One region of the Streptomyces sp. NPDC021012 genome, then DNA from elsewhere that is predicted to be linked to it. Evidence: riboswitches for the same ligand, from Rfam matches in the RefSeq annotation. Region 1 holds a riboswitch; each other region holds the start of a gene.
The links. Region 1 has a riboswitch for cyclic di-AMP ahead of ACH4TP_RS12040 (peptidoglycan DD-metalloendopeptidase family protein). Riboswitches for the same ligand answer to the same signal wherever they lie in the genome.
Positions count from the first base shown of each region.

Region 2: it holds a riboswitch for cyclic di-AMP, as region 1 does, so the genes downstream of both, ACH4TP_RS34345 (M23 family metallopeptidase) here and ACH4TP_RS12040 (peptidoglycan DD-metalloendopeptidase family protein) in region 1, are expected to answer to the same signal.
Region 3: it holds a riboswitch for cyclic di-AMP, as region 1 does, so the genes downstream of both, ACH4TP_RS20515 (transglycosylase family protein) here and ACH4TP_RS12040 (peptidoglycan DD-metalloendopeptidase family protein) in region 1, are expected to answer to the same signal.

Region 1 covers NZ_JBIRQU010000003.1:472,296-476,701, forward strand. The annotation lists gene ACH4TP_RS12035 (tyrosine-protein phosphatase) at 1-274, opposite strand, end outside; cyclic di-AMP (ydaO/yuaA leader) riboswitch at 615-803, shown strand; gene ACH4TP_RS12040 (peptidoglycan DD-metalloendopeptidase family protein) at 808-1,740, shown strand; gene ACH4TP_RS12045 (SGNH/GDSL hydrolase family protein) at 1,893-2,687, shown strand; gene ACH4TP_RS12050 (SIMPL domain-containing protein) at 2,840-3,613, shown strand; gene ACH4TP_RS12055 (TetR/AcrR family transcriptional regulator) at 3,722-4,406, opposite strand, start outside.
Region 2 covers NZ_JBIRQU010000015.1:127,214-131,619, reverse strand. The annotation lists gene ACH4TP_RS34350 (GntR family transcriptional regulator) at 10-693, opposite strand; gene ACH4TP_RS34345 (M23 family metallopeptidase) at 889-1,659, opposite strand; cyclic di-AMP (ydaO/yuaA leader) riboswitch at 1,672-1,837, opposite strand; gene ACH4TP_RS34340 (M16 family metallopeptidase) at 2,038-3,405, opposite strand; gene ACH4TP_RS34335 (M16 family metallopeptidase) at 3,432-4,406, opposite strand, start outside.
Region 3 covers NZ_JBIRQU010000006.1:14,447-18,852, reverse strand. The annotation lists gene ACH4TP_RS20525 (cytochrome P450) at 1-481, shown strand, start outside; gene ACH4TP_RS20520 (transglycosylase family protein) at 576-1,610, shown strand; cyclic di-AMP (ydaO/yuaA leader) riboswitch at 1,869-2,042, shown strand; gene ACH4TP_RS20515 (transglycosylase family protein) at 2,046-2,765, shown strand; gene eno (phosphopyruvate hydratase) at 3,074-4,360, shown strand.

The sequences.
Region 1 (4,406 bases):
CGTTCCGCACGCCGGGCAGCTCGACGTCCGCGCCCTCGACCTTCCGGTCCGACTCGTTGCGGAAGTCGAAGACGGTGTGCAGCCCCAGCGAGGCCAGGAAGGCGGCGTCGTCCTCCGTCGCGTGGGCGAGGTGGCCGCTGCGGAAGAGGCGGCCGGGGCGGACGGCGCGCCCGTCCGTCGTCGGCAGGCCGCCCACGTCCCGGAAGTTGCGGACCTCCGTCAGCTCGGGCTCGGCGCCTTCGGCGGGCGGGACCTGCGGCAGCTGCTGCGTCACGGCTGCTCCTGTTCTGTAGATCGGTTCCTGGGGCAATCATCTCGGGTGGGGGCCGGGACTCGCACCCCCTGGGACGGGAATGGGTGATCTGTCCGTATTGACTGATTGCGCATAACCCGCCCCGGTTGCAGGGGAGATGGGGATCGGCGCGTGAGCAGCGTCATAACCGTGACGGACCGTGCCTGATCGTCTTTTCCAAATACCCCCGGGGAAAAGGAGGTCGAGGGGGAGTCATCCACGGAGGGTGACCGGAATTCCGGCCGCATTCCACCGGATTCCGAAGCGCTTGGAAATCGTGGCTTGTTCGCCCCGACCCCCCTCGTCTAGCGTCGCGCTCAATCCGGACGGACCGCCGAATCCTGCCACCGACCGGAATCCGCACTCACCCGAAGAAGGCAGGAGCGGGGGACCCAGGTAGTACGCCGATCCCTTCGAAGAAGGACGGCTCGGGGTGAAGTCGCGCGAGAACGCGGCCGGACATCTCCAGTCCGAACCCGACAGCTCACCTCGCAGGCGCCGGAGAGGAATTCGCCATGCCCGCGAAGGGTAAGCACCGCCGCCCCAAGTCCAGCCGTCTGACCCGCGGCCTCGCCGCCGCCGGCACCGGTGGCGCCGTCGTCGCCCTCCCGCTCCTCGGAGCCACCGGCGCCCACGCCGCCGAGCAGGCCGCCCCGGCCGCCGCTCCCGCCGTCGCCCCGGTGAAGGCCGCGCCCGCCGCCCCCGCGAAGGCCGCGCCGAAGACGTACTCCGTCGTGCGGGGCGACTACCTGTCGAAGATCGCCTCGGAGCACCACCTCGCCGGCGGCTGGCACAAGCTCTACGAGGACAACCGCCGGGTCATCGGCGAGAACCCCTCGCTGATCATGCCCGGCATGAAGCTCACCCTCGGCGCCAAGAGCACGGCCGGGGCCGACCACCGGGGCACGTGGAGCTCCGGCAAGAACGGCGACGAGGCCCCCCGCGCCTCCCGTGGCGGCGAGCGCGCCCCGGCCCCGGCCGCCGCCGCGACCGCCACCTCCTCCTCGACGCCCGCCCCGTCGGCCGGTGCGACCTCCTCCTCCGGCTGGGTCGCCCCCATCCCCGGCGCCGGCATGTCGACCCCGTACCACCAGGCCGGCTCCATGTGGTCCTCCGGCTACCACACCGGCGTCGACTTCATCGCCTCCACCGGCACCCCCGTCCACGCGGTCGGCCCCGGCACCGTCTACTCCGCCGGCGACGGCGGCGCGTACGGCAACCAGGTCGTCATCCAGCACGCCGACGGCACCTTCTCGCAGTACGCCCACCTGTCCTCGATCTCCGTCTCCGCCGGCCAGACCGTCACCGGCGGCGAGCAGATAGGCCTCTCCGGCGCGACCGGCAACGTCACCGGCCCGCACCTGCACTTCGAGATGCGCACCGGGCCGGAGTACGGCTCCGACATCGACCCGCTGGCTGCCCTGCGCGCGCACGGCGTGAGCATCTGACGCGACGTCGCCTCCCGGAGGCCCGGCACCCCTGTGCCGGGCCTCCGGCGTATTCCGGTTTGGCGGAATCTTTATCGGTGGCATATGTCACCCTGCGTCAACCCTTCCTTACGGTCGCGTAGGTCACATCAGAAGAGGAAGGATGTGGTCCCGTGGCAGACGATTCGAGATCAACAGACAAGAACGCATTCGGGTCGTACGCGGCGATCGGTGACAGCTTCACCGAGGGCGTCGGGGACCCCGGGCCCGAGGGGGCGTACGTCGGCTGGGCGGACCGCTTCGCGGTCCTGCTCGCCGACCAGCTGCCGGAGCACGACGCCTTCCGCTACGCCAACCTGGCCGTACGCGGGCGCCTCCTCGACCAGATCGTGGCGGAACAGGTCCCCCGGGCGAAGGAACTCGCCCCCGACCTGGTGACCTTCTGCGCGGGCGGCAACGACATCATCCGCCCCGGGACGGACCCCGACGAGGTGGCCGAGCGCTTCGAGCGCGCCGTCGCCGACCTCACCTCCGCCGTCGGCACCGTCATGGTGACCACCGGCTTCGACACCCGCGGCGTGACCCTCCTCAAGCACCTGCGCGGCAAGATCGCCACGTACAACGGGCACGTCCGGGCCATCGCGGACCGCTACGGCTGCCCGGTCCTCGACCTGTGGTCGCTGAAGTCCGTGCAGGACCGGCGCGCCTGGGACGACGACCGGCTGCACCTCTCGCCCGAGGGCCACACCCGCGTCGCCCTGCGCGCCGCCCAGGTACTCGGCATGGAGGTGCCCGCCGACCCGGACCAGCCCTGGCCGCCGGAGCCGCCGCGCGGCACGCTGGAAGTCCGCCGCGACGACATCCACTGGGCCCGGGAGTACCTGGTGCCCTGGATCGGACGCCGGCTGCGCGGCGAGAGCTCGGGCGACCACGTGGAGGCGAAGCGCCCCGACCTCATGCCCCTGTAGCGGAGGACGGACCGGCGGGGACGAGCGGCCCCGGTTGGTGCGGAGAGGTGAAGGGCGCCGGCGGTCAGGAGTGGCGCGCGGGAGGCGGCGGCGCCGGGTGCTGGGATGTGCCCGCCGGAGCCCCGGCACCCACCGCCCGAAGGGACCCGCCCGTGACGATTCGCCGGCCCAGCGCCGCCCGCACCGCCCGTCTGCTCGCCGCCACCGCCGTGCTCGGCGGCCTCCTCGCCGGCACGGCGGCCCCCGCCCTGGCCGCCGCGCCCGGGCGGGCCGCCCTCCGCACCTCCGTCCGGGACGCCGCCCCGGCCACGGCAACGGTCACCGTCACGGGCGACGGCCGGGCGTCCGCCGCGCCCGACCTGGCGATCCTGTCCGTCGGCGTCGAGGCCACCCGCGCGACGGCGAAGGAGGCGATGGCGGCGCAGCGGACCGGGGCAGAGGCGCTGCTCGGCGTGCTGCGCCGGCAGGGCATCGCCGACCGGGACGTCCGCACCGACAGCCTCTCGCTGTCCCCGGTCTACACCCAGACCAAGGAGGGGGACAGCAAGGTGACGGGCTATCAGGCGGGGCAGTCGTTCTCCGTGAAGGTCCGCGACATCGACAGGACCGGCCAGGTCGTCGGGGCCGTCAACGAAGCCAGCGGGAGCGCGGGCCGGATCAACGGGGTCGTCTTCGACGTCGCCGACCCGTCGGCGCTGCGCGCCAAGGCCCGCGAGGCCGCCTACCGGGACGCCTACGACAAGGCCTCCCAGCACGCCCGGCTCAGCGGTCACCAGCTCGGCCGGCTGGTCTCCCTGAGTGAAGGCGAATCCGTCCGCCCCGGCCTCGGCACGGCCCCCCTCCCCGCGGACGAGCCCGGCGTCCCCCTGGCACCCGGCGAGATCGAGGAGCAGGTCACGGTCTCGGCGGTGTACGAACTGATCTGACGCGCGGGACGTACGGGGCCGCCCCGGCGGGCGGGGGCGCGGCCGGGCCGGCCGGGGCGGATCGCCCGGGTCCGGACCGGCCGCGGCGGCCTTTTCGGGCCCGGTCGGCTACGGCCTCGGCCTCGGCGGGCGGCGGTCCGGCACCTCCGGCGCGTCCGGGGCCTCCGGCACCTCCGGCGCGTCCGGCCCTCCCGGCTCCTCCGGTGCGGCCGGATCCGGTGCCGGCAGGTCGAGTTCCCGGGTGAGGGCCGCGTCCGCCCAGCGGAGCATCGTGGTGCGGGGGAGGGCGCCGGGGTAGGCCGTGGTCTGGACGGCGAGGCCGTCGAGGAGGGCGGTGAGGCGCCAGGCGGTTCCGGTGGGGTCCGGGCAGCGGAACTCCCCGGTGGCGACGCCCTCCTCGATGACCTGGATCAGGGCCGTCTTCCACGCGCGGTCGAGGGAGGCGGCGACCCGGCGCAGTTCGGGATCGCGCAGGGAGGCCGCCCAGCCCTCGATCCACAGGCGCCAGCCCTTGGCCTGACCGGTCGGGGCGTACCAGCGGATCGCGGCCCGCAGCCGCCGGAGGGCGGTGGAGCGCCGCCCGAGCAGCCGGCGCAGCTGGGCGAGGTCGTCCTCGGCCGCGTGGGCGAAGGCCGCGGCGACCAGCCGCTCCTTGGACGAGAAGTGGTAGAGCACGAGCGCGTTGCTCACGCCGAGCGCGGCGGCCACGTCGGAGATCCGGACGGCGGCGACGCCACGGGCCTCGATCTGCTCGACGGCGGCCCCCAGGAGTTCCTCCCGCCGCTCGGCCACG
Region 2 (4,406 bases), on a different contig from region 1:
GTGGGCTTGTTAATTCCGGGCACTCGTCGTATTGACGGCGTGTTGCGAAAGGCTCACACGGCCGCGCTCCGGCCTTTTGAGCCGGTGCAGCGGCAGCGAGCGTTCCGCGTGCAGCGCGGTCAGCGCCCTCGCCCGCTCGGCGTCGCCGCGCGCCACGGCGTCCACGATCGCGCCGCGCTCGACCCAGGCCTCCACCGGTTCGGCGGGCTGCTCGACCACGTGCGTCCAGGCGATCTTGTGCCGCAGCTGGGTGAGCAGCGCCGTCAGGGCCGGGCTCCCGGAGGCCTGCGCGAGCGTCTCGTGGAACCAGCCGCCGAGCGAGCGCAGGTCCTCGCCCCGGCCGCGCCTGGCCCGCTCCTGCCCCAGCCTGACCAGGCCGCGCAGCACCTTGAGATGGGCCTCGGTACGCCGCTGGGCGGCCCGCGCGGCCCCCAGCGGTTCGAGCAGCGCCCACATGGCGAGCAGATCGCCCGCCTCCTGCTCGGTCGGCTCGGCGACATGGGCGCCCGCATGGCGGCGGGTGACGACGAAGCCCTCGGACTCCAGGGTGCGCAGCGCCTCGCGGACCGGGACGCGGGAGACCCCGTACCGGCGGGCGAGCTGCTCCTCGGTCAGCCGGCTGCCCCGCTCGTACACGCCGGAGACGATGTCGTCCCGGATCGCCGTGCATACCGAATGCGCGGGAATACGCATGTCCGACCTCCGCCTTGGTCCGCGCGAGTCAATTCGATCGGCGCCTGTTCTGCGCCCGATCTTCGACTCTATTGCAGCGGGCCGAAATTTCCGATGCCCCAGCGGATTCCATGGATATCTTTTGGCCAGCGAAAAGCCCCGGCTCAGTACGAGCCGGGGCTTTCGCGACGCGATCCGGAGCCGGTCCGGACGGGGTCAGACGTTGACGCCGCGGGAGCGGAGGTACGTGATCGGGTTGATGTCCGAGCCGTAGTCGGGGCTCGTGCGCGCCTCGAAGTGGAGGTGCGGGCCGGTGGAGTTGCCGCTCGAACCCGAGATGCCGATCTGCTGGCCCGGCTCGACGGTCTGGCCGACGTGGACCTCGATGGAGGAGAGGTGCCCGTACTGGGTGTACGTGCCGTCGTTCATCCGGATGACGATGTTGTTGCCGTACGCGCCGCCCCAGCCGGCCTCGACGACGGTGCCGGAGCCGACGGAGACGACCCGGGTGCCGTAGGCGGCGTGGAAGTCGATGCCGGAGTGCTGGCCGGAGGACCAGAGCGAGCCGCCGGTCTTGTAGCCGGTGGAGACGTACGAGCCGGCGACGGGGGCCTGGAAGGAGGCCAGGCGGCGGCGCTCGGCCTCACGGGCGGCGCGCTGGCGCTCCAGCCGGATCTCCTTGGCGCGGGCCTCGGCCTTGCGCTCCGCCTCGGCCTTGGCCTTCGCCTTGGCGATGGCCTCGACGGCCTCCTGCTCCTGGGCGGCGGCCTGGGCGTTGATCCGGTCGACGAGGGAGTCCTCGGTGATCACCTGGGTGAGACCGGTGTCCTCGGTGGAGCGGTGGTCCGTGTCGGCGGCGAGCGCCGGGGAGGCGAGGGTTCCGATGACGCCGGTGGTGGCCAGCGTCGCGGCGCCGGCGATGCCCACGCTGCGGCGCGCCATCCGGCTCGGAGCACGATGCTTCCCGGTGGCACGGGTGAACGCCATGAAGAGGCTGGTCCTTTCCTTCCCTCTCGCCTACCGGGTTAGCTGACGGGTTCGGAGCAGGAAGGTCTCCTACGAGCCCCTCCGTACGAGACGAAGGCGCCCGATTCACCCCAGGGACTGCGCGTGGGTCCCCGGCTCCCCAGGCTCGCGCCTGACGGGGACTCGGCGATGACTGTCCGATGCCGCGGTTGCGGCACGTGCAACTGACGAACAGCCGCCTCGACGCTATGCGGATCGTCTTTCAATCACCAACCAGACACGCTTTTTGTAAGACATGCCACAGGGCAAACGATCACCCTTGGTCTCAATACGGACAAAGCGGATGACCCCGACGAACTATGCCGTCGGGGTCCGCCTGTTGTCGCTTCGGGGCCGGAATCAGCCGGTCACGACGGTCACTTCACCGATGCCGAGCGCGCGCACCGGCTCCGCGATCTGCGCCGCATCGCCGACGAGGACGGTGACGAGCCGGTCCACCGGGAAGGCGCTGACCACGGCGGCCGTCGCCTCGACGGTGCCGGTCTCGGCCAGGCGCGCGTACAACTGGGCCTGGTAGTCGTCCGGGAGGTGCTGCTCCACCTGGTCGGCGAGCGTCCCGGCGACGGAGGCGGCGGTCTCGTACTTGAGGGGGGCCACGCCCACCAGGTTCTGCACGGCCGTCTCGCGCTCGGCGTCCGTCAGCCCCTCGGCGGCCAGCGTGCGCAGCACCTTCCACAGGTCCTCGAGCGCCGGGCCCGTGTTGGGGGTGTCGACGGATCCACTGATGGCGAGCATCGACGCGCCGTTCCCCCCGGCGTCCGAGCGGAGCACCTGGCCGAAGGCCCGCACGCCGTACGTGTAGCCCTTCTCCTCGCGCAGGACCCGGTCCAGGCGCGAGGTCAGGGTGCCGCCGAGGCAGTACGTGCCGAGGACCTGGGCCGGCCAGACGCGGTCGTGCCGGTCGGGGCCGATCCGGCCGATGAGCAGCTGCGTCTGCACGGCGCCGGGACGGTCCACGATGACGACCCGCCCGGTGTCGTCGGCGGTGATCGGCGGCATCGGGAGCGGCTCGGCCGGCTCACCGGTCCAGGCGCCCAGCGTCTCGGCGAGGACCTTGTCCAGGTCGACGCCGGTCAGGTCGCCGACGACCACGGCGGTGGCCGTGCCCGGCCGGACGTACGCCTCGTAGAAGGCGCGGACGGCGGCGGCGTCGATGCGCTCGACGGTCTCCTCGGTGCCCTGGCGCGGCCGGGACATCCGGGACTCGGCCGGGAACAGCTCCTTGGAGAGCTGCTTCGCGGCGCGGCGACCCGGGTTGGCCGTCTCGTGCGGGATCTCGTCGAGACGGTTGCGCACCAGGCGCTCGATCTCGGTGTCCAGGAACGCCGGGGCGATCAGGGCCTCGGAGAGCAGGCCGAGCGCCTTGGGCAGCCGGGAGACCGGGACCTCGAGGGAGACCCGTACGCCCGGGTGGTCGGCGTGCGCGTCGAGCGTGGCGCCGCAGCGCTCCAGCTCGGCCGCGAACTCCTCGGCGCTGTGCTGGTCGGTGCCCTCGGAGAGCGCGCGGGCCATGATGGTCGCGACGCCGTCGAGACCGGCGGGCTCGGCGTCCAGCGGGGCCGGCAGGAAGATCTCCACGGCGACGACCTGCTGGCCGGGGCGGTGGCTGGTGAGCACGGTCAGACCGTTGTCCAGCTTCCCGCGGTCCGGCGCCGGGAAGGCCCACGGCTTCGGGGCGCCCGGCTGGGGCTGCGGGTGGAAGTCCATGCTCGTCAAAGCCGCGGCAGCGTCGGTCACTGGTCCGCTCCTTCTTCGTCGTTTTCGCCGTCGGCGTCTTCGCTCTGTTCGGGGGCCACCGGCTCGTAGACGAGCACCGCGCGGTTGTCGGGGCGCAGCTTGGCCGCGGCGACCGCCCGCACCTCCTCGGCGGTGACGTCCAGGACGCGGTCGACGGCGGTCAGGGCGAGCTGCGGGTCGCCGAACAGCACGGCGAACCGGCACAGTTCGTCCGCGCGGCCCGCGACGGTGCCGAGCCGGTCCAGCCACTCGCGCTCCAACTGGGCCTGCGCGCGCTCCATCTCCTCGGGCGTGGGGCCCTCGGCGGCGAACCGGGCGAGCTCCTCGTCGACGGCCGCCTCGATCTGCGGGACCTCGACTCCCCCGGAGGTCTTGACGTCCAGCCAGCCCAGCGAGGGGGCCCCGGCGAGCCGCAGCAGGCCGAAGCCGGCGGCGACGGCCGTACGGTCGCGGCGGACCAGGCGGTTGTGCAGGCGGGAGGACTCCCCGCCGCCCAGCACCGTCAGGGCCAGGTCGGCGGCGTCGCACGCGCGCGTGCCGTCGTGCGGCAGGCGGTAGGCGGCCATCAGCGCACGGGCCGGGACCTCCTCCTCGACGACCTCGCGGAGCTGCTCGCCGATGACCTCGGGCAGCTCGCCGGAGCGCGGCTCGGGCTTGCCGTCGTGGGCGGGGATGGAGCCGAAGTACTTCTCGACCCAGGCGAGCGTCTGCACCGGGTCGATGTCGCCGACGACGGACAGCACGGCGTTGTTCGGGGCGTAGTACGTGCGGAAGAAGTTCCGCGCGTCCTCCAGGGTCGCCGCGTCCAGGTCGGCCATGGAGCCGATCGGCGTGTGGTGGTACGGGTGGCCCTCCGGGTACGCGAGGGCGGTCAGCTTCTCGAAGGCCGTGCCGTACGGCACGTTGTCGTAGCGCTGGCGGCGCTCGTTCTTGACGACGTCCCGCTGGTTCTCCATGGACTCGTCGTCCAG
Region 3 (4,406 bases), on a different contig from region 1:
CGAGCGGCTCCAGGCCTCGCTCGCCGCCGGGGAGACCGGGCTCCTGGAGACCGGCGTCGAGGAGCTGCTCCGCTTCGACGGGCCCGTGGAGATGGCGACCTGGCGGTACGCGACGCGGGCGCTGACCATCGGCGGGCAGGAGATCCCGGCGGGCGACCCGGTGCTGGTGGTGCTCGCCGCCGCCGACCGGGACCCGGAGCGCTTCGACGGGCCCGACGTCCTCGACCTCGCCCGGCGCGACAACCAGCACCTGGGGTACGGGCACGGCATCCACTACTGCCTGGGCGCGCCGCTCGCCCGCCTCGAAGGGCAGACGGCGCTCGCGACCCTGCTGACTCGCCTGCCGGACCTGCGACTTGCCGCCGATCCGGCCGAACTGCGGTGGCGCGGTGGGCTCATCATGCGTGGTTTGCGCACGCTTCCGGTGGAGTTCTCCCCTTCCGTACCGGTCTTGGTTACTGACGAACCATCAGAAATGTGATCTTTACGTGATCGGGGGGCGATCGGCTTGTGACGGGCGTTCGAATGCGGCTACGTTTCCCGGCAGTCTCAGCCGTCACGCGAAAGGCGCTTCTATGCGTTCCGGGAACGGACGACACCGTCGCCCCCGTCAGGCCCCCGCCCTCGTCGTCGCCGCGGGCGTGACCGGATCCGCCATGGCGCTGCCGCTGCTCGCCACCGGATCCGCCTCCGCCGCCGACGCCGCCACGTGGGACCGGGTCGCCGAGTGCGAGTCCGGCGGCCAGTGGAGCGCCAACTTCGGCAACGGGATGTACGGCGGCCTCCAGTTCACCCAGGACAGCTGGGAGCGCAACGGCGGCCTCGCGTACGCGCCCAGCCCCGACCTGGCCAGCCGTGCCCAGCAGATCGCGGTCGCCGAGAAGGCGCTCGACCGCGGCAGCGACGAGTGGGCGACCTGCGCCCCGATCGCCGGCCTGAAGAACGACGGCAAGGTCACCGGCGTGAACCCCGGCCCGGCGGTCGTCCCGACGACCCCCACGGGCCCCCTCCCCGAGTCCAACCGCACCGCGGGCGCCGACGGGACGGCCGGGCGGTCCGCCACGTCCGCGACGCCCACCGCTCCCGCGACCCCGGCCGCGCCGACCGGTCCGGCGGGCTCCGCCACCCCCGCCGCGCCGACCACGCCGGCCGTGCCCGTCACCCCGTCGGCCCCGGTCACGCCCGACGCGTCCGTTACGCCCGGTACGCCGGATTCGTCCGACACGCCGAAGGGTGACGCGCCGTCGGCCTCGCCCGGCACCGGCAAGCACCGGGGCGAGGCCGCCCCGGAGGAATCCGGCACGACGGACGGCGCGGCCGAATCCGGCCGGCACGCGGCGGGCGCGGACGCGGCCGCAGGGGCGGTCGACACCCGTTCGGCGACCGGCGAAGCGGAGAAGTCGGACACAACGGACAGTCAGGGCGCTTCGGGCGAGTACACCGTGCGGCCGGGTGACAGCCTGTCCGGCATCGCGGAGGAGAACGCGCTCCCCGGGGGGTGGACCGCCCTCTATGACGCCAACAAGAAGACGGTCGGCGCCGATCCGAACCTCATCCTCCCTGGTCAGAGCCTCGACCTGACGGAGGGTTCGACGGCGGCGGCAGGTTAGTTCGCGGGCTTATGTCCGGTTCTGGGCAAGTGAGACATGGGTCTCTTCGTCCCAACTGGCGTGTCACGTCCGCAAACTTTGCTTCCGTCACCTCCCACCTGCGCAAACACCCCCCACCGGAGGGCAAGGAAGGGCGATATTTCCGCAATCGGCCTCTTTGAACTTCCGGTGGGTCTGTGTCTACGGTCTTCACCGCTCGCCACCGCGGGCCCCGTCGACCGAAACGCCGAATCCTGCCGTCGGTCGCCGGGAACAGTCGTCGCGCAAGCGCCGAAGGCAGGAGTGGGGGACCCAAGGTAAGTGCCGGGCCCGGCCGTTGAGACAGACGGCCGACGACCGGCTTGGGGTGAAGCCGCGTGCTAGGACACGCGGCCGGGCAACTTTCCGGCCCGAACCCGACAGCTCACCTCACAGGCGTCGGTGAGGAGAATCCCCATGCTGTTTTCCGCCAAGGGCAAACACCGTCGTCCCTCCAAGGCCGCCCAGGTCGCCACGCTCGTCGGCGTCACCGGTGTCGCCGTCGCCGCCCCGCTGCTGACCGCGGGCACCGCCTCGGCCGCCACCACCGCCGAGTGGGACACCGTCGCCCAGTGCGAGTCCGGTGGCAACTGGTCCATCAACACCGGCAACGGCTTCTACGGCGGCCTGCAGTTCACCAACTCCACCTGGGCCGCCTTCGGTGGCACCGCCTACGCCCCGCGCGCCGACCTGGCGTCCAAGGCGCAGCAGATCGCCGTCGCCGAGAAGGTCCTCGCGGGCCAGGGCAAGGGCGCCTGGCCGAGCTGCGGCGTCGGCCTCTCCGGTGCCTCCTACGACGGCGGCGCCGCCGAGAGCACCCCGCAGCAGCCCGCCCCGGAGCAGACCCGGCAGGCCGCCCCGAAGCAGGAGGCCGCGCCGAAGCAGCAGGAGCGTCGCGCCGAGCAGCCGACCACCCGCAGCGAGCACCGCAAGGCCCCGAAGACCGTCACCACGCCGACCGGCAAGAAGGTCAAGAAGGGCGACGGCGAGTACAAGGTCGTCACCGGCGACACCCTCAGCAAGATCGCCCAGGCGCACGGCGTCAAGGGCGGCTGGGCCAAGCTCTTCGAGCTGAACAAGGACGTCGTCGAGAACGCCGACCTCATCTACCCGGGTCAGCAGCTCCACCTGAAGTGAGCCCGGCGGTCCGCGTGAGTCCGGCGGTTCACGCGGCCCCGACGACCCTCCCGCGGTGACCACCCCGGTCCGACGCGCCTCTCCCCCGTGCGCGCCGGACCGGGGTTTCCCCTTTCGGGGGACCTGATGGTTACTGTCCAGTAGATTCGGTGGCCTTCGTCCCGTGATGCGTGCCCTTGGGTCCTTTTTCGTCCCAGGGGGCGGGCGCGCGGCGGGCCGGAGCCCCCGCGCCGGTTAGGCTCTTGTCGCAAGGCCAAGCGACCCTGCATCGACCTTGCGTCACATCCAGCGTCACATCCCAGAAGGAGATGCTCGTGCCGTCCATCGACGTCGTCGTAGCCCGGGAAATCCTGGACTCCCGAGGCAACCCCACGGTCGAGGTCGAGGTCGGCCTCGACGACGGCAGCACCGGCCGTGCTGCTGTCCCGTCCGGCGCCTCCACCGGTGCGTTCGAGGCCATCGAGCTTCGCGACGGTGACCCGAACCGCTACCAGGGCAAGGGTGTCGAGAAGGCCGTCCTCGCCGTCATCGAGCAGATCGGACCGGAGCTCGTCGGCTACGACGCCACCGAGCAGCGCCTGATCGACCAGGCCATGTTCGACCTGGACGCCACGGAGAACAAGGGCTCGCTCGGCGCCAACGCCATCCTCGGCGTCTCCCTCGCCGTCGCGCACGCCGCCTCCGAGGCCAGCGACCTCCCGCTCTTCCGCTACCTGGGCGGCCCGAACGCGCACCTGCTGCCCGTTCCGATGATGAACATCCTCAACGGTGGGTCGCACGCCGACTCCAACGTCGACATCCAGGAGTTCATGATCGCCCCGATCGGCGCGGAGTCCTTCTCCGAGGCCCTCCGCTGGGGCACCGAGGTCTACCACACCCTCAAGGCCGTCCTGAAGGGCAAGGGCCTCTCCACCGGCCTCGGCGACGAGGGCGGCTTCGCCCCGAACCTGGACTCCAACCGCGAGGCGCTCGACCTCATCCTGGAGGCCATCAAGCAGGCCGGTTACGTCCCGGGCAAGGACATCGCGCTCGCGCTCGACGTCGCCGCGTCCGAGTTCTACAAGGACGGCAAGTACGAGTTCGAGGGCAAGTCCCGCTCGGCCGCCGAGATGACCGAGTACTACGAGGAGCTCGTCTCCGCGTACCCGCTCGTCTCCATCGAGGACCCGCTGTTCGAGGACGACTGGGCCGGCTGGAAGGTCATCACCGACAAGCTCGGCTCCAAGGTCCAGCTCGTCGGCGACGACCTGTTCGTCACCAACCCGGAGCGCCTCGCCCGCGGCATCGAGGAGGGCACCGCCAACGCCCTCCTGGTCAAGGTCAACCAGATCGGCTCGCTGACCGAGACCCTGGACGCCGTCGAGCTCGCCCAGCGCAACGGCTTCAAGTGCATGATGTCGCACCGCTCCGGCGAGACCGAGGACGTCACCATCGCCGACCTCGCCGTCGCCACCAACTGCGGCCAGATCAAGACCGGCGCCCCGGCCCGCTCCGAGCGCGTCGCCAAGTACAACCAGCTCCTGCGCATCGAGGAGATCCTCGACGACGCCGCGGTCTACGCCGGCCGCAGCGCCTTCCCGCGCTTCAAGGGCTGAGCTTCTCGCTGAAGCAGCCTCCGTACGTCCCCGCACTCGGTCCCGT